DNA from 4 places in the Desulfothermus naphthae genome. Region 1 is predicted to be linked to each of the others. Evidence: riboswitches for the same ligand, from Rfam matches in the RefSeq annotation. Region 1 holds a riboswitch; each other region holds the start of a gene.

Evidence for each region. A riboswitch is a leader RNA that binds a small molecule or an ion and turns the genes downstream of it on or off. The one in region 1 is predicted to bind cobalamin.
Region 2: it holds a riboswitch for cobalamin, as region 1 does, so the genes downstream of both, ACYQ1E_RS02415 (ABC transporter substrate-binding protein) here and ACYQ1E_RS10490 (TonB-dependent receptor plug domain-containing protein) in region 1, are expected to answer to the same signal.
Region 3: it holds a riboswitch for cobalamin, as region 1 does, so the genes downstream of both, ACYQ1E_RS01090 (sirohydrochlorin cobaltochelatase) here and ACYQ1E_RS10490 (TonB-dependent receptor plug domain-containing protein) in region 1, are expected to answer to the same signal.
Region 4: it holds a riboswitch for cobalamin, as region 1 does, so the genes downstream of both, ACYQ1E_RS00185 (FecCD family ABC transporter permease) here and ACYQ1E_RS10490 (TonB-dependent receptor plug domain-containing protein) in region 1, are expected to answer to the same signal.

The regions. Positions count from the first base shown of each region.
Region 1 is NZ_BAAHYQ010000002.1:221,847-229,648, forward strand. Features, by position in the region: gene ACYQ1E_RS10485 (ABC transporter substrate-binding protein) at 1-854, shown strand, start outside; cobalamin riboswitch at 1,290-1,477, shown strand; gene ACYQ1E_RS10490 (TonB-dependent receptor plug domain-containing protein) at 1,956-3,965, shown strand; gene ACYQ1E_RS10495 (hypothetical protein) at 4,224-5,282, shown strand; gene ACYQ1E_RS10500 (4Fe-4S binding protein) at 5,286-6,194, shown strand; gene ACYQ1E_RS10505 (double-cubane-cluster-containing anaerobic reductase) at 6,191-7,495, shown strand; gene ACYQ1E_RS10510 (acyl-CoA dehydratase activase) at 7,508-7,802, shown strand, end outside.
Region 2 is NZ_BAAHYQ010000001.1:503,702-511,503, reverse strand. Features, by position in the region: gene ACYQ1E_RS02440 (hypothetical protein) at 1-482, shown strand, start outside; gene ACYQ1E_RS02435 (DUF456 domain-containing protein) at 829-1,299, opposite strand; gene ACYQ1E_RS02430 (mechanosensitive ion channel domain-containing protein) at 1,311-2,798, opposite strand; gene ACYQ1E_RS02425 (FeoA family protein) at 3,403-3,621, opposite strand; gene ACYQ1E_RS02420 (metal-dependent transcriptional regulator) at 3,625-4,158, opposite strand; cobalamin riboswitch at 4,529-4,844, shown strand; gene ACYQ1E_RS02415 (ABC transporter substrate-binding protein) at 5,121-5,888, shown strand; gene ACYQ1E_RS02410 (substrate-binding domain-containing protein) at 5,889-6,182, shown strand; gene ACYQ1E_RS02405 (FecCD family ABC transporter permease) at 6,188-7,207, shown strand; gene ACYQ1E_RS02400 (ABC transporter ATP-binding protein) at 7,204-7,802, shown strand, end outside.
Region 3 is NZ_BAAHYQ010000001.1:228,730-236,531, reverse strand. Features, by position in the region: gene rnz (ribonuclease Z) at 1-403, opposite strand, end outside; gene ACYQ1E_RS01100 (KH domain-containing protein) at 404-643, opposite strand; gene ACYQ1E_RS01095 (TatD family hydrolase) at 809-1,612, opposite strand; cobalamin riboswitch at 1,719-1,964, shown strand; gene ACYQ1E_RS01090 (sirohydrochlorin cobaltochelatase) at 2,087-3,058, shown strand; gene ACYQ1E_RS01085 (TolB-like translocation protein) at 3,091-4,569, opposite strand; gene ACYQ1E_RS01080 (EAL domain-containing protein) at 4,570-5,829, opposite strand; gene ACYQ1E_RS01075 (permease) at 6,025-6,462, shown strand; gene ACYQ1E_RS01070 (hypothetical protein) at 6,540-7,058, shown strand; gene ACYQ1E_RS01065 (hypothetical protein) at 7,348-7,494, shown strand; gene ACYQ1E_RS01060 (AAA family ATPase) at 7,623-7,802, shown strand, end outside.
Region 4 is NZ_BAAHYQ010000001.1:35,658-43,459, forward strand. Features, by position in the region: gene ACYQ1E_RS00165 (precorrin-8X methylmutase) at 1-178, opposite strand, end outside; gene cobI (precorrin-2 C(20)-methyltransferase) at 227-940, opposite strand; gene ACYQ1E_RS00175 (ABC transporter substrate-binding protein) at 966-1,952, opposite strand; gene ACYQ1E_RS00180 (ABC transporter ATP-binding protein) at 1,939-2,745, opposite strand; gene ACYQ1E_RS00185 (FecCD family ABC transporter permease) at 2,748-3,761, opposite strand; cobalamin riboswitch at 3,847-4,083, opposite strand; gene ACYQ1E_RS00190 (ATP-binding protein) at 4,382-4,852, opposite strand; gene ACYQ1E_RS00195 (ATP-dependent 6-phosphofructokinase) at 4,845-6,164, opposite strand; gene ACYQ1E_RS00200 (hypothetical protein) at 6,438-7,337, opposite strand; gene ACYQ1E_RS00205 (GNAT family N-acetyltransferase) at 7,406-7,802, opposite strand, start outside.

The DNA.
Region 1 (7,802 bases):
TTACTCGGTGGAGTACCATACCTTCATTTCTTAGATCGCTCGAGGTTGGGGATACAATAGTAGGAGTTGTAACTAGAAAGGAAGAACCTTGTAGTGAATATCTTAAATCTCGTCTCACCAGCAGAAATATTGAAATCGTGGGGGGACCTGGAAGTCTCGATTATGAAAAGCTTGTTGTTTTAAGTCCTGATATTTTTTTTGTAAGCAAATGGCAGAGTAAAAAGATTTCTAAAAAACTTAATCAACTAAATATTCCCTATGCAGTGATTTCTGAATACTTAGAAGATAATCCCTTAGGAAGGGCGGAGTGGATAAAATTTTTTGCAAGCTTTTATGATAAAGAAGAAATAGCTGGAAATTTTTTTTCGGGAGTGGTAAAGCGAGTCAAAGAAATTTCATCTCGTTTCAAGAGCAAGAAATTAAAACCAAAAGTATTGTGGTGCATTGTTAGACAAGATAAGACTATATACGCTCCACTCGGAGATAGCTATGTGGCTAGAATGATTTCCATGGCAGGCGGAGAGTATGTGGTTAAGGAATTAAAAAAAATAAATAACGCTCCTATAAGCTGGGAACGGTTTTATTTGTGGGGTAAAGAGGCCGATATTTTCATATATGCAGTCCCACTGCCACAATACGGGATAAGTTCAATAAAAAAGTTAGTGGCTCTACATCCTATGCTTCGTGATTTTAAGTCTATCAAAAAACGAAATGTATGGTATTTGCACTCACTCTATTGGGAATCTGCCGATAAGATAGATGGTATTATAGAGGATCTTGCTGCAGTTTTTTATCCTGTATTATTTCCAAACCATAAGTTTAAGTATTTTTTTAAATTATCTGATATTCAATAAAGAGGGAAATTAAATGGAATATGCAAATTAATAACAGGGAAGTGAAAAGGCTGGTGACTAAAAATAGGTATTGGGTCTTATTGTTGGTAATGATATAAGACTCTAGGGTTGAGTAGAGACAAGAAGGAGTTAATAACTATATGGCAAGAAGTCTAATGTATCGACATGACAGTAGATGTTCTCATAGTGGGTTCAAGTGGTGTATTAAATATGAAAAAGTTAATTGAAAACAAAGTTATATAAATTAAAGATTATTTTCATCGTTTTGTTCATGAGTCTAAAAGTCCTGTTATCCAGTAAAAAAGAAGTTATTCGATGTATGGAGAAGGTATGAGTTTATGACTAATTAGTATGGCCTGAGAATTAGCCACGTAACGGTATTTAAAATGGATAAAAAAGCTATGGCTAGGGGTTGACACATAGGTAGACATATTATAAAAGGCCTGTTACTCAGGCGCCGTAAGGCTTAATAGGGAATCCGGTGAAAATCCGGAGCCGGCCCGCGGCTGTGATAAGGGGACGAAAGCCACATCAAGCCACTGGGAGCAGGGATGCTCCTGGGAAGGCGTGGTGATTAGGATGATCCTTAGAGTCAGAAGACCTGCCTGAGTAACATAGGCATTAGCTTTGGCGGATGCCCAAAGCTATAAGCTGAGGTCCTTTGGGATAAAACGGGAGTCCCTGGACTGCTGTGTGCGGTTCAGGGACTCTTTTTTTGTGGTGTTCTCTACTTTAGATTTTTGCTTAGGTCAAAGCACTTGTAAGTTAAAGAAGGACTTATATAGAAAATAATATATCACCTCTTAAATTTCACTGAGGAGGAAAGTTTGTGAAAAGAGATCTATCTTTTTTGTTTTTCATTGTATCCCTAATTCTTTCTGCCCGTCCTCCTCCTGTTTTAATTTCACCAACTAATTGAAAATACTCCAGGGTGGAAGACCTGCCATAGTCCCTTCCACCCTGCCGTCAGCCATGACCACATCCGAAAAAAAGGTCCAGCAAGACTGACATCTTTAAACTATCACTGGACCTCCTGGATGTAAAGAGTCAAGGGCGTAATATTTGGCTTATAGGTAGTAAGTAAGAATAAGGAGGTTCAAAATGAGAAAGTTCTTTTGGATGGTGAAAATGCTTTTTACTGTAGTTTTCTTCATGGTTTTATCTGATGCCAGTTTGGCAAGTGACTATAGTTTAAATAAAGAGGTAAATGAGGAAAAAGTAAGTTTGAACAATATGGTTGTTAAAGGGAGAAAAATTGAAGAACGACTTTCCGCAGAACTTGGCGAGTTTGGTCATCCTGTGGTAATTATAACCGGCAAAGAGATAGAAGAAGCGGGTTTCGTGGATCTTAATATGGCCCTGAGATCTATGGTTCCAGGATTATATTCAGAGACAAGGTCCGGACGTGGAGGTTACAATAGGACAAGCATTCACGGAAGCCATAATATCTTATGGCTCCTGGATGGTGTCAGAATCAACAACCGCCTCTATGGTGGGGGGTGGTCATATACTATTAGTGTGCATAATATTGAGCGCATAGAGATTCTTAAAGGCGGTGAAAGTCTCTTTTACGGGACCGGAGCAAGGGCGGGAGTTATTAACATTATCACCAAGGGAATTACCAAGAAAGCAACGGGTCAATTCGGTGTGTCATATGGTAACAATGACTACCGTGAGGTTTACGGTCATGTAACGGATACCGTTAAGGGGCATGGTTTGATGGCCTTTGGAAGTTACGAGGGGTATGACGGTTATCATGTCCTCGACAAAGAAGCTTATATAAAAGCTGGCAATACCGAGAAAAGAAAGCCGATTGGATTTGATCGCTCTACTATAGGATTGAAATACCGCAAAGAATTTGACGTGGCCGGTAAGGGCGTTTTGAACTCCCAGCTTAGAAAGCAGCAAGGATATTTTGATTATCCCTATCCACACTACAGAGTAGGGCACACGTTCAATGATTGGGAGGAGACAATAGGCATACTGAAGTGGGATCACGATATAAATGATAACTTCTCCTATTATCTCAAGTCTCATTTTCATATATGGGAGGCGGATTGCACCTTCATGAATCTGGACGGTTCCTATAGATATGACGCTGCCCTATGGAAATACGAAGATTATGGTGTAAATCTCATGACCAGTATCCGCTGGGGAAATGGTCAGGAAATACTTTCCGGAATTGACTATCAGAATTACTGGGGAATAGACCAAGTAGTGCGAATCTATAGTTCTGAGAGGACAGAGGTTTACGGTTTTTTCGCTAATTACCGTCCTCATCTTTCATTCTCTCCGGACACCAAGCTGGCCATCGGAGTCCGGTATAATACGACAAATGAGGGCACGGATTGCACTGTTTGGGATGTGAGTATCTTACAACCAATAGCATACCAAATCTATTTACGAGGGGTGGTCGGAAAGTCTTTTACTGTTCCTACTTCGCTGCAGCTCTATGGTAATGACCCAAGCAGGGGGCGTTATGGCAATCCGGATCTTAAGCCTGAGAATAGTCTGAACGCGGAAATCGGCATAGGAGGCAACTGGCGCTATTTTCACTGCGATGTCGGTTATTTCTACCATGGTATTGAGGATATGATCAAGCGTATTACACTTGCTAATGGTGATAGAACCTACAAGAACGTGGGGGGGAAGACCAAAATTGATGGTTTTGAGGTTTCAGCGGGTGTTGGTCCGTTCCGTGGATTGTCATTTAGTGCAAGTGCAACCTGGACTGACGCTGAAGACAAAGATAGTGGTAAACAAGTGGAAAGAATTCCAAAATTCTACGCCAGTGCCAATGTGCGATATCGGTACCCTTCAGGTTGGTTCGGCGCTGATTTGATGACCAGATACACGGGGGATGTTTATGAACGGGGCTTGGCCCACTTTAATGATGTTAACTACGGTGATGTCTTTATCGTTGATGCATCCGCTTTTGTGATGTTTGGCAGGGAAAAACGGCACAGACTGACCCTCCGTGTGGAGAATGTATTCGATAAGAAGTACGCCAGTCGTTATAACGTGGCAAAAGATCCCAATGGGAACTATTTTCTTTACCACCAAAATGGTCTTCCATGGAGTATAGTCATTGGATACACATATACTTTTTAATGTAATTTACTCCCGCAGTGTCCCAGGAATTTCGGGGTTACGAAAGCCTGATGTTTGAAGTGAAGTAACAAGAGAGGTAAAACACGCGTATGCATTCGAATCCCCGCCACCTAAAGACAAAAACACATATGCCAATAAATCTATATTGGTGGCGGGGACATTCATTTGAAACAAAGGGAAAAATAAGAGATGTTGGAAATAATGAGATAGTAGGACCTCTTAGTCACACTAACTTGTATAATTTATGAGATGTTATAGATGAAGATAAAAATTTGTTTAATCCTAGTAGGGTATATTTTCTTATTGTTTTTTAAGTGTCCATTTGAAGTTTTTCTCAATATGGCAAATGCATTTGCTTCACCTATGGCAGAAACTTATTTGCTTTGGTGGGAAGTTGCTCCAACTATAAAAAGTGAGAACGCTCCTTCTGACTGGAGGGATATTCGCAGGAAACGGCTCGAAGATCAAATTAACAGAGGCAGGACCAAGTTGTTATTTCTTTGCTATGGACAGAACTTCTCTGAAAATAAACCACAGCAGCATTATCAAAATGGATTGGAGGAGAAGATAAAAAAATCTTTGGATAAAGCAGTCATTTGGGTGAAGGATCCTAATGGCCGTATCTCGCCAATTCCCTTTAATCACGTAAAAAATGAGCTGAGCATAAATATTCCAAAAGACGTGGAATTGAATGGGCTTTACTTGGTAGGTGCTCGTCTTGATATTGGCCAAATAGACGTCGACCATGACGGCAAGAGTGAAAAAGTTTATCTTTCCGCCAAATGCATTATTCCTCATTACAAAACAGGGGGTAGTCAAGGGAATAAACGCAGCATCTTTTTTAATGATCCAGTTCGATTTCCTTTGGAAATAGGATGCTCAAATTTTTGGTTTAGACGTGGTTATCAAAAGGCTTACAATGAATATGAAATGAAAGTTTTATATAGGGGTAAGCCGCTGGCAAATGCCGAAGTAGTTATTTTATCTAGAAGTGGATGGAAAAAAATTACTTATACAGATGCAAATGGAAAATTTCTAATTACACCTTTTGGTGAGATGGTAAATGACGGTCAAGGGGTCTATCTTTATGTTATATGCCATCAAGATGTATTTAAAGAGGAATACCATTGTGCAACCCTAACAATGAATGTTTATACTTCTCCTGAATGGTGCAGTAAGTCTAATGGTTTTATGCTCTGGACGATTGTTGGAGCAACCTTGGTGGTATCTATCGTTGTGAGTGGTATTTATTGGAAGGAAAAACATAATAAGGAGATCATGGAAAAATTTGATAACTTTAAGGTTAAAAAGGTTTAGAAGATGAAGATTTCTTGGTTAAGGTGGATAATTCAGACTACATCCTTTTTAGTTCTTATCTTTGGTGGGCTAAAAGGCCTTTACTTTGGGCGATTTCTTCCTGTTCTTTCCTGCGGATATGTAGGAACCCATCTAAGAAGTGGCGAGTGTGTTTTACCGGCCTTTCAATCAGCTATTTCTTATTGTTCATGGGAATCCCTTAAATATTTAGGAGAAATGCTGTTGTATTTTTCCCTACTGGTCATCCTTATTGGTCGAACATGGTGTGGATGGATCTGTCCTATAGGATTCCTTCAGGATCTTTTAAATTTTCTTCGAAAGAAACTTCAACTTAGTTATTTTACTTTCCCTCCACCACTTAAAAAAAAGTTAAACTGTATTAGGTGGATCTTTCTATTTATTGCCCTTTTGCTGCCCCTATGGGCAGCGTTTCCAGTTTTGGCTCCTTCTGTGGCAGTGGAGTTTGATTGCCCCTATTGCCAGTTGTGTCCAGGAAAATATATTCTTCCTTTGATTACTGGTGATTTTTCCAAAATAGCAGTAGATTACAACAATGCCACCACAATGACTTTGACCATTCTAGGGCTCATAATCTCTGTTTTTGTGATTATCGGGGCATTCATGAAGAGACGTTTTTGGTGTGCTTACTGTCCTATGGGTCTGCTACTTTCATTTTACAGGAAAATCAGCTTTATTAAACTTAAAAAAAATTGTTTGAAATGTAGCAAGTGCGAAATATGCTATCATGTCTGTCCCCTTGAGATACATCAGGTTTATGAAGAATGTGAGAGAGAGGATGTAACTTATGGTGAATGCATTCTTTGTCTTAAATGTGTGGAACATTGTCCTGAGGAGGATGCTTTACGGGCCACCTTCTTAGGCAAAACAATTTATAGGTCTAAAGACTTATGATAAGAAAGAAAATTAAAAAATATAACCTGCCAAGGGAGCGATTTGTTCGCGATCTTACCGATTCTGCGGAAACTGTTCTTTCAGAAATTGCAGAAAGACCTAATTTACCCAAAGGTATGGGCTATTTTATCGATTTAATGAGAAATGTGTTCGTAAAACAACCCATGTCTTCTACCTCATCTTTATCTTTTATTTGTGGAGGTGAAAACAAAAAGATAATTGGAACATATTGCCTTATGGTTCCTGAGGAGTTGATTTATGCAGCCGGAGCAATTCCTGTTAGACTTTGTGGTGGAAGCTATGTGGCAGCCACTATTGGCGAAGATTTTGTACCTCGGGATGCCTGTCCGGTTGTGAAGGCTTCAATTGGATTCACTGCCAGTAATCTTTTATCTTTTTATCAAGTTTGCACTCCAGTTATAGTTCCCACCACCTGCGATTCTAAGAGGAAGATGGCAGAAGAACTATCAAAATTTACTGAAGTCTGGATACTAGATGTTTCTCATCTCAAAGAAGGAGAAGGAGCGAGGAAACGATGGTTTCAACAGATAGAAGCAATGAAAAAGGACTTAGAGAAATTGAACAACAAAAGAATCCAACCCAAAAATCTGCAAGAATCTATTCATACAATTGCCATGGCTCAATTGGAAGCTCAAAGGCTATTTAAAATTAGAAAATTAGACTTTCCAGTTATCCTGGGACGCGAGGCTATGCTTGTCCTGAATGCTTATAGTTATGACACTGCTTATGAATGGACAAAAGCATTGGCTCAATTGAACAATGAATTAGAGTTACTCTATCATGAAAGAAGAATTGTTGTTGGCCATAACGCTCCTCGTGTCTTACTTGCTGGCTGTCCTTTTATTTTTCCCAACTGGAAAATTCCTTCCCTGGTTGAGGAAATGGGTGCTGTTATAGTAGTGGAAGAATCGTGCATGGGCAGTAGATATCTTTGTAATCCTATATCAATTGCTGAAAAAACAATGCGACATATGATGGCCGTGATTACAGCTAGATACCTTATGCCATGCATTTGCCCATCCTTTTCGCCAAATGAGGATAGGCTTGTGAAGTTGCTTCAACTAGTTAAGGAATTTAAAGTAGATGGTATTATTTACCATGTTCTCAAAGGTTGTATTCTTTATGATTTTGAGTTTTTTCGTGTGGAAAAAACAATGAAAGAAAAAGGTATACCCATATTGCGGTTGGAAACAGATTACAGTTTTGAAGATGTTGAACAAATCAGAACTCGTGTAGAGGCTTTTATAGAGATGCTTGAAAGAAGAAAATTAAAAAAATAGGAGGATGGCTATATGAAATTATATGCAGGTGTTGATGCAGGCTCAACTTTTACCAAAGTTGTTGTTATAGATAATAACGGCATAGTGATTGGACATAAAATTCAGCCCACTGGAATTGATTGTTCTAATACGGCCAGAGAACTATTTGATAATTTATGCAGAGAATTGGGGATTTCACAGTCAAATATTTTCGTAACATCAACTGGTTATGGACGAAGAATGATTGATTTTGCAGATCATAATGTTACTGAGATAAAGGCTCATGCAGTAGGTGGGAGTCGAAAGTTATTAGAAGGAAAAAAAATCA
Region 2 (7,802 bases), on a different contig from region 1:
CTCCTAACCAATTAACTGAAATAACAAAATTAAAAGGGTATACAAAAAATTCTTATATAGACAAAGGTAGCTTATTGGAACCGCTTCAAGACGGCAAAACATATTACTACGCGATTGCCAGTTTTAATCTTTATAATAAAGAAGGTCCTATTTCCAAAGTTGTCAAAGCAACCACCAAACCAAGACCAACCTCAGTTAGGGAATTTAAAGCAATTGTAAAAACTAATAAAATTGTTCTAATCTGGAATAGTAATCCAGAACATGATATAAACAACTATGTAATCTATCGTTGTAAGAACAATGGATATTGTAAAAAAGTTGCTACACTGCCGCCTACACAAACAAAATACGAAGACTATGAATTAACAGGTGAAAGTGTTTATATCTATAGGATTATAGCAATAGATAAAGATAAATTAAAAAGTGATCCTGCTATAACAAAGGTAACTCTTCCAAAAGATAATGAGGCACCAGGGCAATAACTACAAATTTTTTCATGCCCATGATTCGATAACTTTTTTATGGGGGAAAAAGTCTGATTTTGCTATGGAGATAGATTTGTCCCGCGCCTTTATATCAAAGGTTTTTTCCTTTAACATAGGACTATTTTTTAAGGCAAGGTTTATGCATTTTGGCAAATCTGAAATAAAGATCCTTTTATTACAACGTGCATGTGTCAAATTTGTTAAAAGGAGAAATAAAGACACAAAAAAATACCAACATCATTTTGCTGCTCTTAATAAGAGCCGCATCTTTGCTTTTTTGCATGGAATACTTCCTTAACTCAATTCAAAATAATTATTGCGGTTAATGTATGTGTTTAACAAATTATGTTAAAAGAATAATTCCAATTCCAGCACTCATTTTAGCTATAATTCCCAAAATTTTCCCGAACATAGCGCCATAAGCTGCCTGTTTTGATGCAGAGAAGCTTTTTCCGCTGGCAAGTTCAAAAACAAGGCTACCTGCATAAGCACCAAGTATTCCTCCAATTAGTGCCCCTAACCCAAGTAAAAAAGGGGCGCCTAAAATGGCGCCGCCAATTGCCCCAATAAATGATCCTAGGTTGCCTTTAGAAGTAAGGCCATACTTTTTTCCTATAACAAATTGTCCAATAAATTCTATAATTTCACCTAAAACACAAAGCAAAATCACTGTAACCCACCATGAGATAGGTGGAGAAAAGGTAGTACTAAAGATATCAAATAAAAATAATACCATCAGCATGAGCCAGTTTCCAGGAAGGCTGAAAAAATTTAAGCACCACAATAAAAATAATATTATTTTTATAAAAATCACTTTTTTCCCCTTTAGTTGTAGAATCCACACAATTTTTTTAAGTTCTCAAATAGCCCTATTTTTTCATCTCTGGAACTGTGTTTTTGTTTTTTTACTTCTTTGAAAACCCTCTCCTTGAATTTTTTATATACTTCATTTCGTAAAACATAATCTTTTTCTAATACTAATTTAAACAACATTCTATCTATCTCTAATACCTCTCCGTCCTGAGTACAAACAACGGTAGCATTTCTCTTTTGGTCAGATATTAAAGCCACTTCCCCGAAGAAGTCCCCTACTCTGAGTTTTGCAACTACTTTATCTTGTCTCCTAACTTCAAATTCACCACTAATAATAATATACATTGTATCTCCAACATCGCCTTCGTTAATTACCCTATCTCCTAGACTAAATTTAAGTAAATTGGCATACATAGCTAAAAATTTAAGAACCTCATTTCTGGCATTGTGAAATAGCTCATTGGCTTTTAAAACTGAAAGAACTTCGGAATCAACCTGTTTTGATTTCTGTTTTCTCATAATAACAGTCCTGATTGGAAAAGGAATTTCTATATCAAAATTTTTGAATTGATACCAGATTGAGCTGTATATTTCATCTATTGCCAATCTTTTTTCATAATAATTTCTCACACCAAAAATAATTTTATAATTAATAGAAGATGATCCATATTCCATCAATAACACTTTTTTTTCCATATGTTGTTCAACAAATCTATTTGTATTTAAAATATCATAGAGAGCCCTTTTTACTTTAACAGGAGGCACATCATAACTAACACCTATGGTTATTTGTACTTCTAACTCTTCAGATGGCTTACTATAGTTGATTATATTTTCAGAAGATATAGTATTGTTTGGAATTATTACATACATGTTTAAAATGGTCTTAATCTTTGTATACCTCCAATTTATTTCCTCAACCTTACCAATTAAATCACCAACCTGAATCCAATCTCCCTGATCAAAAGGTTTTTCAATTTGTATAACTATTCCGGATATCAAGTTGCCAATAGTATCTTTCATAGAAAGACCAATTATAGCAGTCATAATAGCAGATGGAGTTAATATTGTAATTAAATCAACATTAAATACATTTCTTAAAAAAACCATTATAAACAATAATATAATTGAAAATTTTATAATATCAATTATAATATAACTAATTTTCTTTTTTTTTCTTAGCAATAAATATTCATTTATATACAAATCTATTATAAATAATTTTACAATCAAAAATATGAAAACAGTCTCTAAAACAAAAATTATTTTTAAAAACCATATCCCTTGAATATTTTCTTTTAAAAACTCTATAACAATTAAAATTATTGAATAATTCAAAATCTTGGTAAAAAGGAAAGACCACTCAAATCTCTTCTTTAAAAAAAACACTAAAATCCTAAATGTTAATACAATACCTATGGTTATGACAAATAAAATAATATCCTTTTTATGCATAATCAATTGGTTAAAAAAAATTGCAATATAATTCATTTGGTCCATAATGCGCCTTATTTTTGAAATTGTTTTATGGCGTTCTCTTTACTTCTAATCTGACAACACTATTTTCTTACAGTTTTGCATGTAAAGAGGAATCTCCTGATATTAAAGGAAGATCATATCCACCAGGCACTAGAAAAACTCCTATTATTGTGATATTTTTCTCAGCTCCTCCATTGGTGAAATCACAAACCAAACTTCCATGACATTTAATTGCGCAAAAAATATTCAATAAAGAGATCACACAAAACTATTTTATTTTTCTCCGTCAAGCAAGTTTTTTTGTTTAGCGATGGGAACGAGAGGATTTTGAATGTAGGTACATCCGCTAGTAGCGATTAGCTATGTGACGAGAGATAATAATGGTTTTGCTTCCCAATTTTTCCCGATGTGCTTCTTCATAGTGTCTTGGTTCAGCGTGAAATGAAATTTTCCCCGATAAAAATTAGCTACTTTTAATTTACAAGATGCCTATAATAGAGAGATGCCCTTTTTATAGGATGCTATATTGCCCTTCTATGGTATTGAAACCCACCAAGGAAAGGACCTTAGAAAGGAAAAAAATAATTTAAAGGTATTAAATAGTCTTGTAAACTATTAAGGTAGTCTACTTAACCAAAATTTTTTCAGCCATTCCTCTGCCAATTGCAATTTTGCCATCTCTGACTTTTAAAACAATTGGCCCCCATCCATTTTTTGCGATTATTTTTATTCTAATTCCAGGAGTCAGGCCAAGGTTAAAAAGTTTTGATCTAATCCCTCTTCCCCCTTCTATATCTACAAGTGTAACTTCATCGCCTGCGTGAAGATTGGTCAGCCTCGTCATATTCTACTCTCTCCCTATTTCTGATCTTATTTTGTTGTAAATATCATCTAGATATTCTCTGTATTTTTCACAGGTTGCCTTGCCTTTTCCATGTTTTAAATATTCATGAAAATATCCTATCCACTTACTTCCCGCTCTAGGACAAGACTTTATAAAATTCATAAAATCTACAAACCTATCCAGTGTGGAAGTGCTAACAGCGTGTTCCATTTTACATGCCTCACTTTCAGCAACTATTGCATCAATTCCAAGTATCTCATGCAAAAATTTTTTTAAGGCAATATGCCGCCTTTGAATCTCTTTTCCAATTTCCCTGCCTTTGTCAGTCAGTTCAATATATTCATATTTTTCATATTCAACCAGGTCAATTTTTGATAGATTTTTGAGCATACTTGTGACAGTAGGCATGCTGACTCCCATTTTAGAAGCAATATCCTTGACCCTCACGGCCTTTTTCTCTTCTTCCAGGCCAACTATTGCCTCTAAATAGTCCTCCATCTTGGGAGTAATGGGTTTATTTTTGGTTTTAGTGTCCATTTTTTTTATTTGAGTATCCACAAAATGTTTCATCAATCTAATTTATTATTTCATGGCCTTGATGTCAAGCTCTTTCTTTGTTAAAATTAAAAAAAACAAAATAATGGCAAAATAATTGTAATACCCATAAATACTGGTTAAAAATATTGCACCAACCAACCGACAGCTATTTTGCTGTGGCCTTCGACCTTGCTCCATCTTAAAAGCGACCCATCAAATTATTCCTCAGATAATACTTCTCAATATTCTCTCTTTAAATTCCTCATTTAAAGGAAACCAGTATAAGTCATAAATACTATTAAGCCATGTCTTTTTAAGGTTTTAAAAAATATGGTTGACAACGTCAGATTCCAAAGATAAGTTCCTTTGAAAAAACAAAATATCTCTAGGTTCCCTGACTTCAGGGTGAAACGGGAAGCCGGTGAAAATCCGGCACTGGCCCGCAGCCGTGAGAGGGGACGAAAGCTGGAATTATCGCCACTCTTGACACCTTTTGGCCAGGAATCTTCAAAAATTAAGGAGTTCGGTTAAAGGTGCCAAGGGGAAGGCTCCAGCTCGCTCTGGTAAACATCCCAAAAAAGAAATTCTATTCACCAGGGCGAGTCCTGTTGAATATCCTTAAGTATTCAACAGGGCGAGTAGGATGATCCTCGAGTCGGAAGACCGGCCTAGAGATAATAAAAAAGGACGAAGCTTCGAGGCTAACTGCTTCGTTCTCGGAAATGGTCACTTGCCTTAAGCTAAAGCCCATTTCCTGAGAACCCGCCTGAAGCTTCCTCCTTAGTATGCAAAAATAAATTGCATAAGGAGGAACAAAATGACTCATCAACTCTATCTTTCAATTTGATACCAGTTATTGTTTAAAGAAGTTTTTTATTTAATAGCTCTATCTATAATTGTGATCCTGGTGTAATTAGTTGTTTTTGTTTTCCTGAACAATTTAATTAAGGATATTTATGCCAATGAGTAAATATTTGTGGTGTGTATTAATTTTATTTCTATTATTTTCATGCCATTCTTCTACATTTGAGTCCTTTGGAGAATTTTCAATAAAAAAATTATCCAACGGAGTAAAAGAAATTACAGATGGTGTTGGCAGAAAATTTGTCTTGGTGCCAAAAGGCATAAAAGCGCCAAAACAATACACCAAAGATAAAATAATATATATCCCGGTTAAAAGGGTTATTGCATATTCAGGATACAATGTCTCCCTTCTTAGGGGCCTTGGAGTATTAAATACTCTAGTTGGAGTTACTCATAAAAAAGATTACTGGACAATAGACTATGTAAAACATGGCCTTGAAAATGGATCTATTATATATGTAGGTGAATCCAATGCAGTTGATTATGAGCTCATTAAAAAAGCAAGTCCTGAAGTAGTGTTTACCTGGAATCTGGCAGATATACCTAAATTAGAAGAAATGGGTATTAAATGCATTGTAACAACAACTAAAAGTGCAATGGATCTCAATACTAGAATGAAATTTATGTTATTTTTATCTCAATTCTTTAATAAAGAAGAGGTAGCAGAGGAATTTGTAAAGAGGGTCAAGAGGACTATAAAAGATATAAATACAAAATTAAAAGATATTTCATCAAAGCCAAAGGTAATATGGGGAGATATTTATGAAAAAAGGGTGTTAATTGAACCAGGGGATTCCTGGTCTGCACAAATTGTTGAAATAGCAGGTGGAGACTATCTCTTTAGCGATATTAGGGGGAGTTCCTGAATGGAGATATCTCTGGAGAGGTTTCTCTCCAGCGGAAGACAGGCAGATATATTGGTCACTTATCGCACTTCAATTACAGGTGCATCTTCTAAAGAAGCACTGGCTAAGATAAATCCTTTAATCAAAGATATAAAACCCCTAACAAAAGGAGCAGTTTATTCACCTCTGCCCAATTACTCTCAGTCAATGGATAGGTTAGATGAGATAATTAAAGAGATTGCAGCAATCCTTCATCCAGAAAAATTCCCAGGATATAGACTGAAATTTTTTACCAAACTTCCTGATAAAGGATAAAAAATATGGTTGGTTTTAAAAGGTCTTCCAGGGGTTTTATATTCATTTGTTGTGTTTTTATCCTCATAGTATTTATATGGCTATCTCTCTCAATAGGCTCAGTATCCATAACTCAAAAAAGACTCCTTTATTTGATTTTTTCTCACGACACCTTCTCAACTGACGGTTTTATTCTCTGGAATATAAGGATTCCACGCACCATTGCTGCAGTGTTAGGAGGTGGTTTTTTAGGGGTATCAGGCCTACTTTTGCAGATATTTTTCAGAAATCCCCTAGCTGGTCCATTTATTCTGGGAATTTCTTCAGGTGCAACATTGGTAGTTGCCCTGGTCATGCTAACATCTATTACACTTGGTTTTACCCAAATTGCGCCTTATCTAACCACCCTTTCTGCCCTTTTTGGTGCATACATTACAATGTTTATAGTGCTCATAGTGGCAACAAGAGTAAAAAATCCCATCACCCTTTTAATTATTGGTCTGATGATAGGCTATCTATGCCACAGTATAACCAGTATTTTAATGGCATTTGCTGAACAGGAAAGGATCAAGGGTTTTGTGCTATGGCAAATGGGAAGTTTCTCAGGATTTAAATGGTCAGAGATCAGGATACTCACCTTTGTTGGACTAATAATATTGATATGTACTTATCTTATTTCAAAGCCATTAAATGGATTATTACTTGGGGATATTGATGCAAAATCCCTTGGAGTAAGGGTAAAGATGATCCGTTTTTTAATAGTGCTCTTTTCCTGTGCATTATCAGGACTGGTTACTGCTGGGGCAGGACCAGTTGCTTTTATCGGCATTGCAATACCCCATATGGGAAGGCTTATATTTTCTACTTCTGATAACAGGGTTTTAGTTCCAGGGGTGTTTTTGCTTGCAGGAATAGTTACAGGAGTATCTGATTTAATTGCAAGAAACATATTTTCACCAGTAGAAGTGCCAATTAGTGCTGTAACTGCTATTTTTGGTGCACCTATTATAATTGCTCTTGTATCTAAGAGGAAAATGGAGATATGAAAAATAAAGAAAAGGTTATCTCTGTCTCTGATCTAGATATAGGATATGGGAATAAAAAGGTCTTATCTAACGTAGATTTTGATGTATTAAAGGGAAAATTTGTCTCTATATTAGGTCCTAATGGTGCAGGCAAAACTACATTATTATTAACTCTGGCAAAGATATTAAAACCAATTAAAGGAACTATTTTTATAAAAAACACTCCTCTTAATAAAATACAAACTTCAAACATGGCAAAACTCATTTCAGTTCTCTTTACAAAAAGATCTAATCCACCTCTTTTTGATGTATTTTCCTATGTAGCACTTGGAAGATATCCCTATACAAATATTTTGGGAAAGCTTACAAAAAGAGATAAAAAAATAGTTGAAGATGCTCTTAAATTGGTTGGTGCTCTTTATTTAAAAGAAAGACCAATAGAGATGTTGAGTGATGGAGAGCGACAAAAGGTATATATTGCCAGGGGACTAGCTCAAGAACCCGAAATAATGATCCTGGACGAGCCCACAATACACCTGGATCTAAAACACAAAGTGGAAATAATTTCCATTCTCAAAAATTTATGTACAAAAAAGAATATTACAATAATAGCCTC
Region 3 (7,802 bases), on a different contig from region 1:
CAATTAATACCTCACCTGAAACACTTATTTTGCCATCATGTTCAATTGGACAAAAGATTAATTCCAGATTGTTGTGAAATATTGCAGCATTGATTAAATTTCTTAAAAAAAGCTCTCCCTCCTTTGGATAGATAATTTCTACTGGATGGTTTATTTGGTTTAATGAAAGCCTTTGAATTATCCCTGGAAGTCCAAGACAATGGTCTCCATGAAAATGGGAAATAAATATTTTTTTTATTCTATTTATTGGGACTTTAAATCTTATTATCTGTCTTTGGGTTCCCTCGCCTGGGTCAAATAAAAAATCTTCATTTTCCCACCTTAGAAAAAGTCCCACATGGTTTCTAAAGGTGGTGGGGACCTGAGATGCTGTCCCCAGAACCACAATCTTTTTTTGCGTCATTTAGTCCTGATCCACAACTATGAGTTGATATTCTTTATTTTGTTTTTTAGAAGCTGCGGCAAGCAGGACTCTAAGTGCCTCTATCATCTTACCCCTTTTACCTATCACCTTACCCATGTCCTGTTTAGCTACTTTTAACTCTAGAAGAGGCATTCGTTTATTTTCCAGATTTTCTTCTACAATTACCTCTTCTGGCCTGTCCACAATTTCCTTCACAAGCTTTTCAACAAATTCTTTCATCACTTTCCACTCTCTTGTTAAAGGTGAAACATAAAGAGCCAAAACCAATAAATAATGTTTATTCTTATACGTTATGTCATATTTTTTCAAGATTGAAGTTCAATTTTTTATTTCAAAATTTTCTGACACATTTTCAATAAGCTTTAGTTCAATCTCATTTTTTTGTTAAGATAAGTGTTCTTCTAAATTATAAAATGAGATTATGTTATGTTTTAATAATTTGGATTTTTCCTCTGGTTTAAGATATTTTCCAGTAACAAAGTCAATATATGGTCTGGATATAATTTTCCCGCTATCGCTATTTAGCATTACTTTATTTATATCATATAAATTATTATTAACTAATTTTGCTATATCCTCTTTGGTAGATTTTCCTTTTTGTAATGTAATTCCTATTTGGACGTTAATTTTTTTTACAAGATCAATTGTATTTAATTCAACATGATCAATTACTATCTGTTGATAAAGGGATTTATAATCATTTAAAATATCTAATATATTTTGAGTTATTTTGTATTTATTTTTTCTTGGGGTATGAATACCAATTCTCTTGTTTTCTGGTAAATAATTAACACACCAATTAAGTTGTTCAATAAGTATTTTTTCTTGAATTTCCTCATCTCCATCCAATCCTATTTCCCCAATTCCAAGACACTTAGGATTTTTCATATGGGTTTCTAAGGCCTTTTTTATTTCTGTTGTAAGTTTTTTAGTGTTTTTTAGCTCCTGGCAAATGGTTCTTGGATGAATTCCTATCTTGTAATAAAAAGGTGAATTTTTTTTAGATAATTCATCAGCTATATTTTTTAGATAATCCCAGTAAATGATATAATCTGCAGGGTCATGTATGTTTTCATTATATGACCAGATTATTCCTCCTATGTTATTATCACGATACTTGGCTGGGAAGTCCATATCTTGTTTTAATAATATATCTCCATGCATGTGGGAATCAATTGCTATTACCATTTTTGTCCTCCATTTTTTTAGTCCAGGAAATATTAAAATCTAAGTGATAAAATTGTCAAATTTTAATGAAACCTTTAGTTAATTATTGACTATTTAAAAATAAAAAATTAAAAGCTTGACGTGTGGTGTCCAAAAGGGCTTAAAAGGGAAGCCAGTGAAAATCTGGCACGGTCCCGGCCGCTGTGACAGGGGACGAAAGCTGCAATATACCACTACCGAGCACCTCTAAGAGGTGTTCTGTGGGAAGGTGCAGCTCGCCCGAAAGGGGCGAGTCCTGTTGAATATCCTTAATTCAACAGGGCAAGTAGGATGATCCTGGAGTCAGAAGACCTGCCACACAAATAGATGCCTGAGTGCTGAGGACAAATCAGGCAATGAAGGGTGAAGAAAATTCGGGTGCAACCCTTTAACTGGAATTTTATCCAGTTAAAGGGTTTTTTTATTTTTAAATTTTTATTAAAAGGAGGTATTGTTATGCGGTTTTTAAAAATCTTTTTAGCAGCTATGATTTTATCCACATTAATTTTGAGTAGAGGGTTTGCTATGGAACATCAAAAAAACAAAATTGGTATTGTTGTGGCGGCCTTTGGTACTACCTATCCAGAGGCACTAAGATCACTGCTCAATATTAGAAATGCAATCAAAAAGGAATTTCCTACTGCAAAAGTAAAAATGGCCTTTACTTCAAATATTATACGGAACATCTGGCATAAAAGGCAAACTGATCCAGAGTGGATAAATAGAGAGGATATACCAAAAGATATTTTTTATGTAAAAGGACCTCTCGCAGCTATTGCTGAGCTGCAAGACGAAGGGTACAGAACAATTATTGTGCAACCCACTCATTTTTATGCAGGTGAAGAATTTATGGATCTATGTTCCTATGTTGATGGTTTAACTGCAATAAAGACTATTAAGAAGAAGTATATACCTTTTGAAAAACTCGTAGTTGGACGTCCTTTAACTGGAATGTGGGGTGTAAATCACGATTATAATGAAGATATTAACGAAACAGCAAAGGCTCTAAAAAAAGACGTAGAATATGCAAAGAAAAAGCATGCTGCCTTGGTCTATATGGGACATGGAAATGAGTATTTTTCAACTGGAGTTTATGCACAGCTTCAGAATACAATGAGGCGAATGTATAAAGTACCAGTTTTTATAGGAACGGTAGAAGGCTTTCCTTCTTTAGATGATGTTATATCTGCACTTATACACTCAAAGGTCAAAAGAGTTGTGTTAAAACCCCTTATGATGGTGGCAGGAGACCATGCCAACAACGATATGGCAGGTCCTGAAAAAGATTCCTGGAAGTCTATTATGGAATCAAAGGGAATTAAGGTCTATCCAATTTTAGAAGGACTTGGTGAAAATCCTGAAATAGTAAAAATATTTGTAGAGCACGTAAAAGATGCAGCAAAGGACAATGGGATACATCTCCATTAAAGATTTGAGGGGAGATGATATCTCCCCTTTATTTAAAAACACGTTTCTACCACATAAAATTTAGGTCCTGGTAATCTAATTGCTTGCCCAGTGATGCAATTTTTGTGAAAAAGTAAAGGTAGTCCTTTTAAATATCCGAAAAATTTCTCCTTTGCTTCTACCCCATCTACTACCATAAACATATTTTTCCCATCACTTGCAACATATGCCATGTGATTACCATCTTTGGAAAAATAAGGAAAATCTGTCCATGGATATTTTTTCCCTTCAATATTATCCAATACAATAAAATATTTTTTACTTTTTACTGCTATGTAGGCAACATGTTTTCCATTGTTGGAGAATTTAGGTCGTCTGATGAAATCATACTTTTTTCCTTCTTTTTTGTCTAAAACTAAAAACCATTTTTTGCCGGATCTTGCTCTATAAGCTATATGTTTTCCATCATTTGATACAACAGGTAATCCAACTGAATCATAGAATTTTTGAGGCTTATTATTAATGAATATCGCTCCTTTGGAGTTTTTCACCCCCATATATAACAGATCATTGTTCTTTGAAAAAAAATACGGACCAATCTGGTCTAATTTTGGTCCCTTTTTCCCATCTAGTACAATGAACATTTTTTGGTTTTCATATACCATATATGCCCAGTGTTTTCCGTCATCTGAAAAAATTACAGTGCCTACATATTGATATTTATCAGAACTTTTTCCATCTATAACAGCAAAAAAATTCATTCCAACCTTAGCAACAAAAGCAAGGTGTTTTGAATCTGGACTAAATACTATGTGTTTTACTTCATCATAAGAACCCCCTATTATTTTACCATCCAAAACCACGCTAAATTTACCATTTTTTTTAATTGGATATGCAATGTGTTTAGAATCAGGGCTAAAATTGGGTTTTAAAACAAGATCATATTCTCCCAGTTCCTTGTTGTTTACAGAGATTGTGGATTTACCGTTGTCTTTTAAGGCTACAATTGCTATCTTTTTGGAATCACTACTAATAACAGGGGATATTCTTTCAGCTATGGCTTTGTAGTCTTTCCAGGGTTTTCCATTTTCGATTAAAAATTCCCTGCCACCTTGAATTGCAATAAATACTATTTTTTTTCCATCTGGAGTAAACTGGGCTTTGAAAATTTCATCAAATCCTTGGGACAATTTATTATTATGAAGCACGTATACCTTATCTTTTATTTTTCCCAGAACTAAAAAATCCTTTCCATCAGGGGAAAAACGAGGATATCCTTTGGCTATATTAGAAAATTCAATGGTCTTTTTTCCATCAACCACTGCTACCATTGTTTTTTTGTCCTTTGATCTACACACAAATCCAATATGTTGTAAATTTGGGGATGGGACAACAGATTCAGCAATCAATACATAACCTTCAGGGGGAGATCCCTTGAATATAACCTTTTCTTTTAGCGTCAGGGCAAATAACCTGGCGGATAGTAAGTAAAGGGTTACAATAGATAGAAGAAAAATAGTTTTGTATTTCATTTACTCCTCCACTTTTAAAAAATATTCTGGTATTTCTGGTTTTGATAAATAATACCCCTGTCCATAGTCAAATCCTATTTTATTAATTAATCTCAATTTGTTTGGAGAATCTATCCCTTCTCCCACAATTGCTATGTTTCTAAAAAGGGACAACTCAGAAATTGATTTTAATAAATAACCAGTTATAGGTTGGGTGGTTGTTTTATCTATTAATTCTTTGTCAATTTTTAAAAAATCCACATGAAGGGTTGTAAATACGTTTAAATTTGAGAATCCAGCTCCAAAATCATCAATAGCAAATTTGATTCCATACTTTTCTTTTAATTTTAATATAGTATTATTTATGTCTTCAAATTCCGAAAATTCTGTTATCTCAATAAGTTCTATACAAATTTGTCCTAGATCTATAGAAAGGTTTTTAAAATTTTCGAAAATATGTGTAATCAGTTTTACATATTGATAAAAAAATTTTGGAATAATGTTAAAAAAATAGACATGTTGGTCTTTTGTTTCTAATTTATATTGAAGGGCTTTATTTATTATAATCTCATCACTTTTTAAATTCAATTTAAAATATTCTAATACATCCATAAATTGTGTTGCACTATAAACATTTTCGTTATATTTAATTCTACTAAGCACTTCATATCCATATAATTCACTTCTATTTAAATCCCATATTCCCTGAAATGCCGGTATCAGATATTTAGAAAAATCTTTACTTAAAATGAAATTAGTAAATTTTCGTAGTTTATCAAATATAGGAAAAGAAAATTTATCTAAGAAATATATACCAGGACCTTTTTGTCTTTTTAGATATTTACAAAATAATATTATATATCTATAGGCCTCTTGAATATTTTTAAAATCAGAGGGATAATGGATAACCGCAATTCTAAAATTTAATTCAATATTTTCCTTAACTTCATCTATTGATATAGGTTTCTCTATTTCCTCTTTTATTTTTAATAACCTTTTCTCACAATCATTTACCTCGCTTTTCTCACCTTTTAAAATTAGAATAAAATCATCAGCATAGATGTTTTCAAAAAAATCTTCTTTTGTAATATATTTTAAAATTCTTTCACAAATTGTTTCCAGGATTCTATTAGTTATTTTATATCCATATTTAAATCCCATAAAAGAAAAATTCATAATGTCAATATATGCAATCAAACATGGGTTATGTCCTATTTTTGACAAGTAATTTTCTCGTCTATAGCTACTCTGCATTTTTATTTTTGGAAGTAAATATTCCATTCTTTCCCCCGTTAGGTTCAAATGATGATGAATTGTTTATTTTTTTACCACTTTTTGTCAAGGCACTTTTTTTACCGCTTGACAAAAACCATAAAAAAACAAATCATAACAAAAGTTATCTTAAAAAATAACCTTTTAAGAAATATCTTTTTCACTCTTCTTGAAAAAAATATTTTTTTAATAAGTAAAAAATAGATGATGGACACATTTTTAGGGATACTCTTTGAGTCATTCAAACTTCTTGAGACCATGGCACTCTACCTTTTATTTGGTTTTCTTGTTGCTGGGATTTTAAAGGTATTATTACCTGAGGAAAAAATAGTTTCTCATTTTGGCAGAGGGAAAATCTTATCTTCCCTAAAGGCATCCCTAGTTGGCATACCCTTATGTTCTTGTGGAGTTCTTCCAGCTGCTGTATCTTTCAGGAAACAAGGAGCAAATAAAGGGGCTACCCTCTCTTTTCTTATCTCAACACCCACAACTGGGGCAGACTCTATCCTTGCTATTTATGCCCTATTGAGACCAAATATTAGTTGTGAGCATTGTGTTAAATCAATTCAAGAAGCACTAAATAAGTTGGAAAATGTTAAGGTAAATTTAAACAGGAAAAAAGTAAGATCATCTCAAAATTAACAATAAAGCTTTTATCAATTATAAAAACTATACGTAAATTTTGGCACTAAAATTAATAAATATATTAGGAGGGCATTATGGTACAAATCTCTAGAAAATTTTTATTGGTTATTTTTCTTGTGTTTTTTAATTCTTCTGTAGTTCTCTCCTTTCCTCATTATAGCACAATTTGTGCTCAACTAGAGGAAATTCCTGGATGGGACTCAGATAAATGCGAGGGTATGAATGTTCAGGGAACTCCAATGGGCAATATGGTTAGTGCACAGAAAAAATACACAAAGGGCAATAAGCAAGTGGACGTAGCAGTGTTCTCCGGCATGAATGCCATGGGAATGTGGGCACCTTATCAGAACAATATGCAGGTTGATTCAACTGAGCGGTTTATTAAGGTAACAAAAATAAATGGGTATAATGTGGCAATTTCTTATGAAAAAAAGGATAAAAGTGGTGGAATTATTATAGGATTTAATTCCAAGAAAAATCCTGGGATGGTCGATGCGGTATTGGTATTTAATTTCTCTAATATGCATTGGAAAGATGGTCTTGAATTTGCGAAAAAATTTGACTGGGATAAAATAAGAGAACTTTTTAAGTAAGGTAACAGAGCGAGTATAGGCCCAGGTCTTAAAACCTTTATTTAAAACACCTCTTTTTAGAGTCTATTATTCGCCTGGCACTTATCACAGTTTTATCAGAATTTCCAAAGTTGAAGAAACTTATTTTTTATCTTATAGCTTAAGAAAACTACGGTAAGATAATTCATAGCCTTTGATTTATTTGCTGAAAATTTTGACAGAGGTGAAGCCTGTAATTTTAAAGGACCTATATGTTAATTTTAAAGGGAATTAAAGATTTTTAACCTATTTTTAATTAGGAGGGACATTTATGAAAATGGAGGATGTGGTATTGTCTCTGAACAAAGGAGAAGTTCAAGAGATATTGAAAATATCTCTTGAAGATGACAAAGAAGGAGCACTTAAGATATTAAAAAACATTGCAAAAAAATTGGAAAAGAAACTTACACCTGGATGAGTTCCTGTTTTTGAGGTCTGTTACAGACCTGGAAGAAATTTATATGGATAGATTTAAACCTCAATAATTATTTGTCATATCAATTAAACATAAATTTTATATCCCACAACTCCAATAAAGGAACATCCATGAGATTTTTTAACACAGCAGGACCAGTTAGATGCGAGGATCATTATTGTTTGCCCCCATTAGAGCGGTTAGATTTAGAAGAAGTGCTAATGCTCATTGATCAGAAAAAATATTTTGTCCTTCATGCACCAAGGCAAACTGGTAAGACAACCTGCCTTTTAGCACTTCAGGAGTATTTA
Region 4 (7,802 bases), on a different contig from region 1:
CAGGATGAAAAACTATATTATCTAACACATCAAAATCTGCAGTAGTATGGATAATCCTCCTTACGATCTGCCACTTTTCATTGGAAAATGGAATACTCCCCTTAATTTTTTTTGTCTCTTCCTCTATTATTTCAAAAGACCTTTTTTCAATCTCTTCAGGACGAATTATATTTAACATAGTTAACTCCTATAATTAAGCAAAAAATAAAAAATATCCCATCGCAGCTTATTTACCTTTTTTTGAAATTATCAATGTCCAATATAATGCCTTTTTATTTAATAGATCTTCAATGTTATGTATAATTTCCTGATCAGCAAATCCACATCTTTTAACAGCTACGCTAGATTTTAACCTCCCTGTCTCTTTTAAAGCAGCGTATATATCTTTAATATTTTTATAGGCCTTTAAAAAAATAATATTGTCAGATATAGTTGAAAGTCTTCTTAAATGATCACCACCTTTAACTCCTGATACTACAGTTAGTACCTCCTCACCTTCCGCAAGTACTGTCTTAGTAACTGCTGCAGATGCCTGATAAGATGTAATACCAGGAATTATTATTATTTCAACATCTGGAGCAATCTCTTTAAAACATCTCAACAAATATCCAAATGTGGAATATGTTAAAGGATCTCCTACTGTCAAAAAAGCTACATCCTTACCATTATATACATCTTCTTTAACCCTTTCAGCATGTGAGCGCCAGTATTTCTCTGCCTCTTGTGTGTCTAAAACCATAGGAAAGGCTAAACAAATGCATTTAGTAGTATTTGGAATATATTTTGATGCAATATCAAATGCAATTGAATGGTCATTTTTGGTAGATGATGCAGAATATATCACATCTACCTGCTTTAGAATTTTTATAGCCTTTACTGTTATTAAGTCTGGGTCTCCAGGACCTACACCTATCCCGTATAATTTCCCTTTTTTCTCCATAATGACCTCTCCATCAAAATTAAGCTTATTTTTTATAATATTTTTTTAGTATATTTTGAATACGTTGTTTAACCTTATTATCATAATAATTTGGATATAAAATATGGCCTATTTTATATATTCCCATCAATAGCCTAATGGTAGGTCTAGATGTAATTTCCTCAAGTACAAGATGTATCTCATTATTTTTCACTGCTTTGATTATATTAAAACCTGGCTCATTTTTTATATCTTTTATTCTTATCCTATTCATACGGCCTTGTTGAGACAAAAAAACATCTATCTCACTAGCATGAGACAATATTTTCTCTTTGCCGTAATCTGCTATATTTGAATTTCTTACTTCATATGCATCCTGGGCTATATTTATCCCTCCAGCAGATTTCAAAACAAAGATTGGTATGGAATGTGGGGCAAATGTCTTAAATTTTCTGTGTATAGACTCAAAATAAACCCTTTTTTTGTGTTTTATTTTTTTATTTATTGAATGAAAAAATTCTATAGTATCTCTAAAATCTGCAATCATTTGTTCTGCATTTTGTGTTTTTCCAATAATTAAACCTAATGTTTTCCAGTAGCTATATAGAGAAGATATATTATTTGGCTGTATTGAAATAACAGCTATATTTTGTTTTTTAAATTTTTTAATTAAATTGGGATATCCAAATTCTATCATTGGCCTGATTAATATTAAATCTGGTTTAACTACTAAAAATCTTTCAATCCCAAAATGATAAGAAAATTTTGGTTTATTTAATATATAAGGTGGATATGTATCACTTATAGATATGCCCACTATGCTTTTATAACCATTTAATGCACATAGATTTTCTGTATGTGCTGGATATAAAGAAATTATTCTATTAAATGGCTTAATTATTTTTATATGCCTTCCTCCATCGTCAATTAAACTATCATTTTTTATTTTAAAGCCATAGCCCAATGTTGAACTAACTACAAATAAAAATAAGATAATGATTAGAGATTTTTTTAGATTATTATTTTTTCTCATACTCATACCTCCCATTTGTAAATATTACTTGATAACAATTTAATTTTTCTTCAAAACGAAGCAGTACTTCAACTTCAAATATCTGTTCTAAGATATCTTCACTTATAACTTCAGCTGTAGGACCACCTATTATAATCTTACCCTCTTTTAAAAATATTAATTCATCACAAAAAAATAAGGCCTCATTTATATTGTGAAACACGCATATTACAGTTCTATTGTTATTAATTACTCTTTTTTTGAAACTCTCTAAAATCCTTAAACTGTGTTTTATATCCAGATTAGATGTTGGTTCGTCCAACAAAAAAATTGGTGTATCCTGGACTAGGGCCCGTGCTATCATAACCCTTTGCCTTTCCCCTCCACTTAATTCAGTTATCAATCTGTGTTTAAACTTAAATATATCAATTTCTCTTTGTATTTGTTCTACAATTTCAAGATCTCTTTGTGTTGGTAAAGAAAATCTTTTGATATATGGATACCTACCCATGGTCACTATTTCATCAACACTAAAGGGGAAATTAAAAGTAAAACTTTGGGGCACATAGGATATTTTCTTTCCAATTTCTGATTTTTTTATTTGTTTTATATGTTTTTTAAATAAAAATACATTGCCTTTCTCTGGACTCTTAAAACCAAGCAATATATCAAGCAATGTAGATTTTCCACTTCCATTTGGGCCCAAAATACCGTAAAATCTCCCGGGATAAAACTTAAAACAAATGTCCTTTAAAACAGGAAGATCTTGGTAGGAAAAGGAAACATGATCTACTTTTAAGATTTCACTAACCACTTTTAAAAACCCACCTGTTTTTTTCTAAAAATATAACAGAAAAATGGTCCGCCTATTAGGGCAGTAAGCACTCCTATTGGAACTTCTGTAGGTAAAACAGCCCTGGTGAGTGTATCAGCCATAGTGAGCATAATAGCCCCGCATATCAGAGATATAGGCAAAAGTTTTAAATGATTTGGACCTACTATTGATCTCATCATATGAGGAACAAGCAAGCCCACAAAACCAATAATTCCTGAAAAGGACACGCAAACTCCAGTTAGAAGAGAACCAAATACAAGCAATAATATACGCACCTTATTTGGATCTACACCCATTGATAGAGCTGTTTTTCCCCCAAGGCTGAGCAAATTAAGTTCTCTATAATAAAAGATAAATACCCCAAAGGATATGACGAGAGAGAGCATAATTAAGAGTGCACTTGCCCATGTAGATGATGCAAAACTCCCTAAAAGCCAGAATACAATAACTGAGACCCTCTCTTGGGCAAGGTATTTACAAAAGCTAATACCGGCAGAAAGTATTGCTGAAACAATAACACCTGATAAGATCAAATTGTTTGAAGAAATTCCCCCACTGGAAGTAGAAGAGAGATACACAACTACAAGAAGGGTTATAAGCCCAAAGACAAACGCGAAAAAAGGTACACTATAGATCCCTAAGAAGTTGAACCCAAAAAGCAAGGCAACTGATGCTCCAAAGGCAGCGCCTGCAGAAATTCCCAGGGTGTATGGGTCTGCTAAGGGATTCAGAAGAATGCCCTGAAACACAACTCCACAAACAGATAGGGCTGCGCCAACTAAAGCGGCACAAATTATACGGGGCAGTCTAACCTCCCACACAATAGAATAGTGAATACTGGAAATATCATGGTATCTTATGCCAGTGATCTTAGATAAAAGGATCTTAATAACTTCAAAAATAGGGATCTTTACAAATCCAAGACTAAGGGAGGTAAATATGGTGAATAAGAAAAAAATACATGCAAAAATAAGTTGAAAATAAAATTTTTTCATAAAAAATCCCAGTTTGTCTTTTTTATGACAAACCAGGATGTCCCATTTTCATCCAGGTTCAAAAATATCTTACCCTTAAAGGGCAAGATATGCATCCATTCAGGCAGGTCTTCTGACTCTAGGGATCATCCTACTCACTGCGCCTTCCCACCAAGCACGTAAAAGAGTTCTAAGTTCTATGTTTAAGGTTCAAGATTAAAATCTAGGTGCTTTGGCAGTGGCCTTTGCAGCTTTCGTCCCCCTATCACAGCGATGGGTTCGTTCCCGATTTTCACGGGATTCCCTTTTAAGCCCCCATGGGCACCTGAAGGACATATTAAATCCCCAAAGAACTTTTTTAAAAGTAAATGTTGAATTTAAAATAGTTGATAATAAATAAAAAAAAATTCTTCAAGCAAAACTTAAATCATTCAGCAATTCTCAGTGAAAAATACAAAGGATGTAAAAAGTGAGAAAAAAACAATGTTGTGAAAAAGCTTATTTTTCCTAAATCTTATAGAAGGGAGCATAGATTTTGAGAAGGCGTGTAAATTTTGTAATGGAATCAACTTTATGCTTAGAATTTACCAGAAAAGCCGGACAAGAACTTATACATAGACTTCTAAAAATAACGGGAATTCTTAAACCTTTTTTTTAAGGGGTATTTCAAGGTGAAGGACATTTCCATTTTCCTCTTTGGAAAAAAAGTAAGAAAACCTTTGAGCTATTTTTTTTATCAAAAAAACTCCCATGCCACCTTCGCCAGGGGAAGCAGGGTCTGGTTCAGGTAAGTTATTGGGATCAAATCCTTTACCATTGTCTATTACATCTAAAATAACTTTTTGAGGATCCATCCATATTTTTACTTTTAATTTTCCTATAATTCCTTCTGGATATGCGTGCTTAATAACATTGGCTGCTGATTCATAGATTATCAGTTCAAGGGAATAGAGTACTTCTTCAGAACATTTTTCAAAATAAGGGTGTTTTGTGAAAATTGCCTTTGCAAAATGACCAATTGCTGGAAGAAAGTAAACTTGAGCCGGGACCTCTAGTAATATGTCTGGTTCTCTATTATTTAAATTCATCTTTTCTGTCTTAAAATTATCCAAATTGAGGAGGTTGTCCTGTGGAAGCAAGTACTGCCTTCCAATACGGAGAATTTACGTTTAATTTTCTTCTCTTTTTGGTCACCAATGAGAGTGGTAGGTATACAAATTTTTCCATTAACTTAGTTACAACCATATTTGTCTTGCCTGCCATGGCCGCATGCACTGCATGCTGTCCTAAAAATGCGCAGTATACTCCATCATTTGCATTTGCAGGTACTGACCTGATTATATAACTGGGATCAATAAATTTCAAAGTAATAGGTATCTTTTGCTCTTCAAAATATTTTTTTATCCTTTCTCTGAGCAGTCCACATATATCGCCTAGAATTGGATTTCCTGAAGCATCAACTGGAATTTTCTCGTTGTTTTTCTTCATCTCCCTCCGCCATAGGTCTTGTCCAGCACCTTCTGCAACAACGATTACTGCATGACCTCTTTCCTGAATCCTCTTTTTCAAGTATGCCAGAAGACCATTTTCTCCCTCAAGTTCAAAGGGTTGTTCTGGAATCAAGACCACATTTACGTCTTTTTGAGCTAAGGTGGCTTCACTTGCAATAAACCCAGATTCTCTGCCCATAAGTTTTACCATGCCGATTCCATTAGGTGCACCAGTAGCCTCTGTATGGGCACATCTAATGGCCTCAATGGCCTTTGTTACGGCTGTATCAAAGCCAAATGAGCGTGGAACAAAGTAGATATCATTGTCAATGGTCTTAGGAATGCCCACAACTGATATCTTCATCTTACGTTTTTTTATCTCCCGCCAAACAGCAGAAGCGGCCTTCATTGTCCCATCGCCCCCTATCATGAAGAGGATATTTATGTTCATCCTCTCTAGTGAATCTACTATCTCTTCTGGGGGTTGGTGACCTCTGGAGGAACCTAAAATAGTTCCTCCAAATTCGTGGATTTGAGATACATTTTCAGGAGTTAGCTCCCATACGCTGTGTCCATATTGGGGTAAAAAGCCCTGGAGTCCATATCTAATACCAAGTGTAGCGGCAACATTGTATTGATGATGGGCCTCCATTACAATGGATCTAATAACGTCATTTATTCCAGGACAAAGCCCCCCACAAGTCACTATGGCACATTTTGTCTTTGATGGATCAAAATATATTTTTTCCTTGGGACCAGCCTCTTCAAAAATAAAATATCTTTGATTTGGATCTTCTGTATCAATTACTTCTTCTGACACATATAAATTCACCTCTCCAATCTCAGATAAGAATGGCCTTAACTGTTCTGGCACTGGAATTTTTGGCTCTCCCAGGATATCTACCTTTATTCTTTTGGGTTTTATCATTGGCATTGAATCCTCCTTTTTTCTTTGTTTTGCTGACAAAAGAAAAATAAAAGAAAATTTATTTTTTGACAAGATTATTTATTTGATTAAAAGATATTAGGGAATAAAAAAGTTGGTTGAATTCAGAAAAATTAAAAGGTTATTTCATCCTGACAAAGGAGAGACTTGTATTTGGTCACAATAACTTATAATAAGTTATCCTTACTTTATAGGAGAGTGTTTCAATGTATCTTCCAATAAAGTACCATTGAAACTAGAGTTTAAATATCTCGTACCATGTTAATTAACAAATTTAGTTACCGGTGATAGATATATTTTTTCTTGTGTTAATAGTCCAAATGCAAGTAAAAATTTTTCTTCTTTATTTTTAGACCAGATATTAAAGAAATTAAATATATAATTTAAATATTGTTGATTAACACTACCTTTTTCACTATCATCCATATCTTCTATATTTTTTATTTCATTATCAGAAAGTACATCTTTTAGTTGGTCAATTCCATCAACTTTTTTTACCGAATTTTCGTATTTTTCTATTTCCTTACCGTCAATAATTACTTGTTCAGAGGCTGGTACTATATCTATTTCAAAGTGAAGATTAGATTTAAATATTGTTTCATCCTTACTTGTTATGTTTAATACACTTATATTTGATTTGTTTTTAGATTTCATAGCAAAGTTGCTCTTTTGTATAAATTCTTGAGATAAATCTAATTCAATATTTACATCTAATTCCTTACCTTCAGCAGTTTTAACAGTCATTTCTAAATCCATTTTTATCTTCTCAGCATCTTTGAATATCTTATTATAATCAGTATTCAATTTGTTTTTAAGGGGAGAAAATTTACCGGTATATGCCAAATTTTCCTTTAATGAGGTATAACTTTTGTGCAAAAAATAAAATTTGTCGATATCTATAATCTCAACATCTTTACCAGTAAAATTTTCAATTAATGATTCTATTATGTTTAATTGGTCAGAAGACAAATTTTTCAAATTTTGTTGGGATATGTTTGATTTTGAAATATTTACAGGATTAAATTTTTCAGTTAAAAATGGGTTACCGATTTCTTGAGATTTTTTGTTGATTGGCCTGTCAATCTTATCAATTTGAAGGGGCCTGTGATTTAATTTGTCATAAGTGTTTAATAAGGATATTGAGAAGGTATTTATTTTCATGATTTTTCCCCTCCTTCTTTTTTCTTTGCTAATCGGCAAAGGAGGGAAAAAGTTTAGAAAAAAAATTTTTATTCCCCAGGAAAATCCATAAAAATTTCCACCTCTCCTCTGTACCCCCGTTTTAATCTGGCATTTGGGTATTTTTTTTTAAATACATGAATCATCTTGGTATTATCTATTAAAACTGTAGCATAAAATCCTTTATATCCATTTTCTCTGGCGATTTTTTCCAGAATTTTTAACAAAAATGAGCTAATGCCCATGTTTTGAAGGTCATCTCTAACCACAAAGGCTACTTCTGCATAGTTTTCATCAATGTCTGAACGCACGTATGAACCAATTGCCACAATGGTCTTTCTTCTTCCTTTTTGTAGAATGCCAACCATAGTCATATTTTTTCGATAATCCACCCTTGCCCATTCGTTTTGCAGCATTTGTCTGGTAAATACCTTTTTAGGCTGGAAA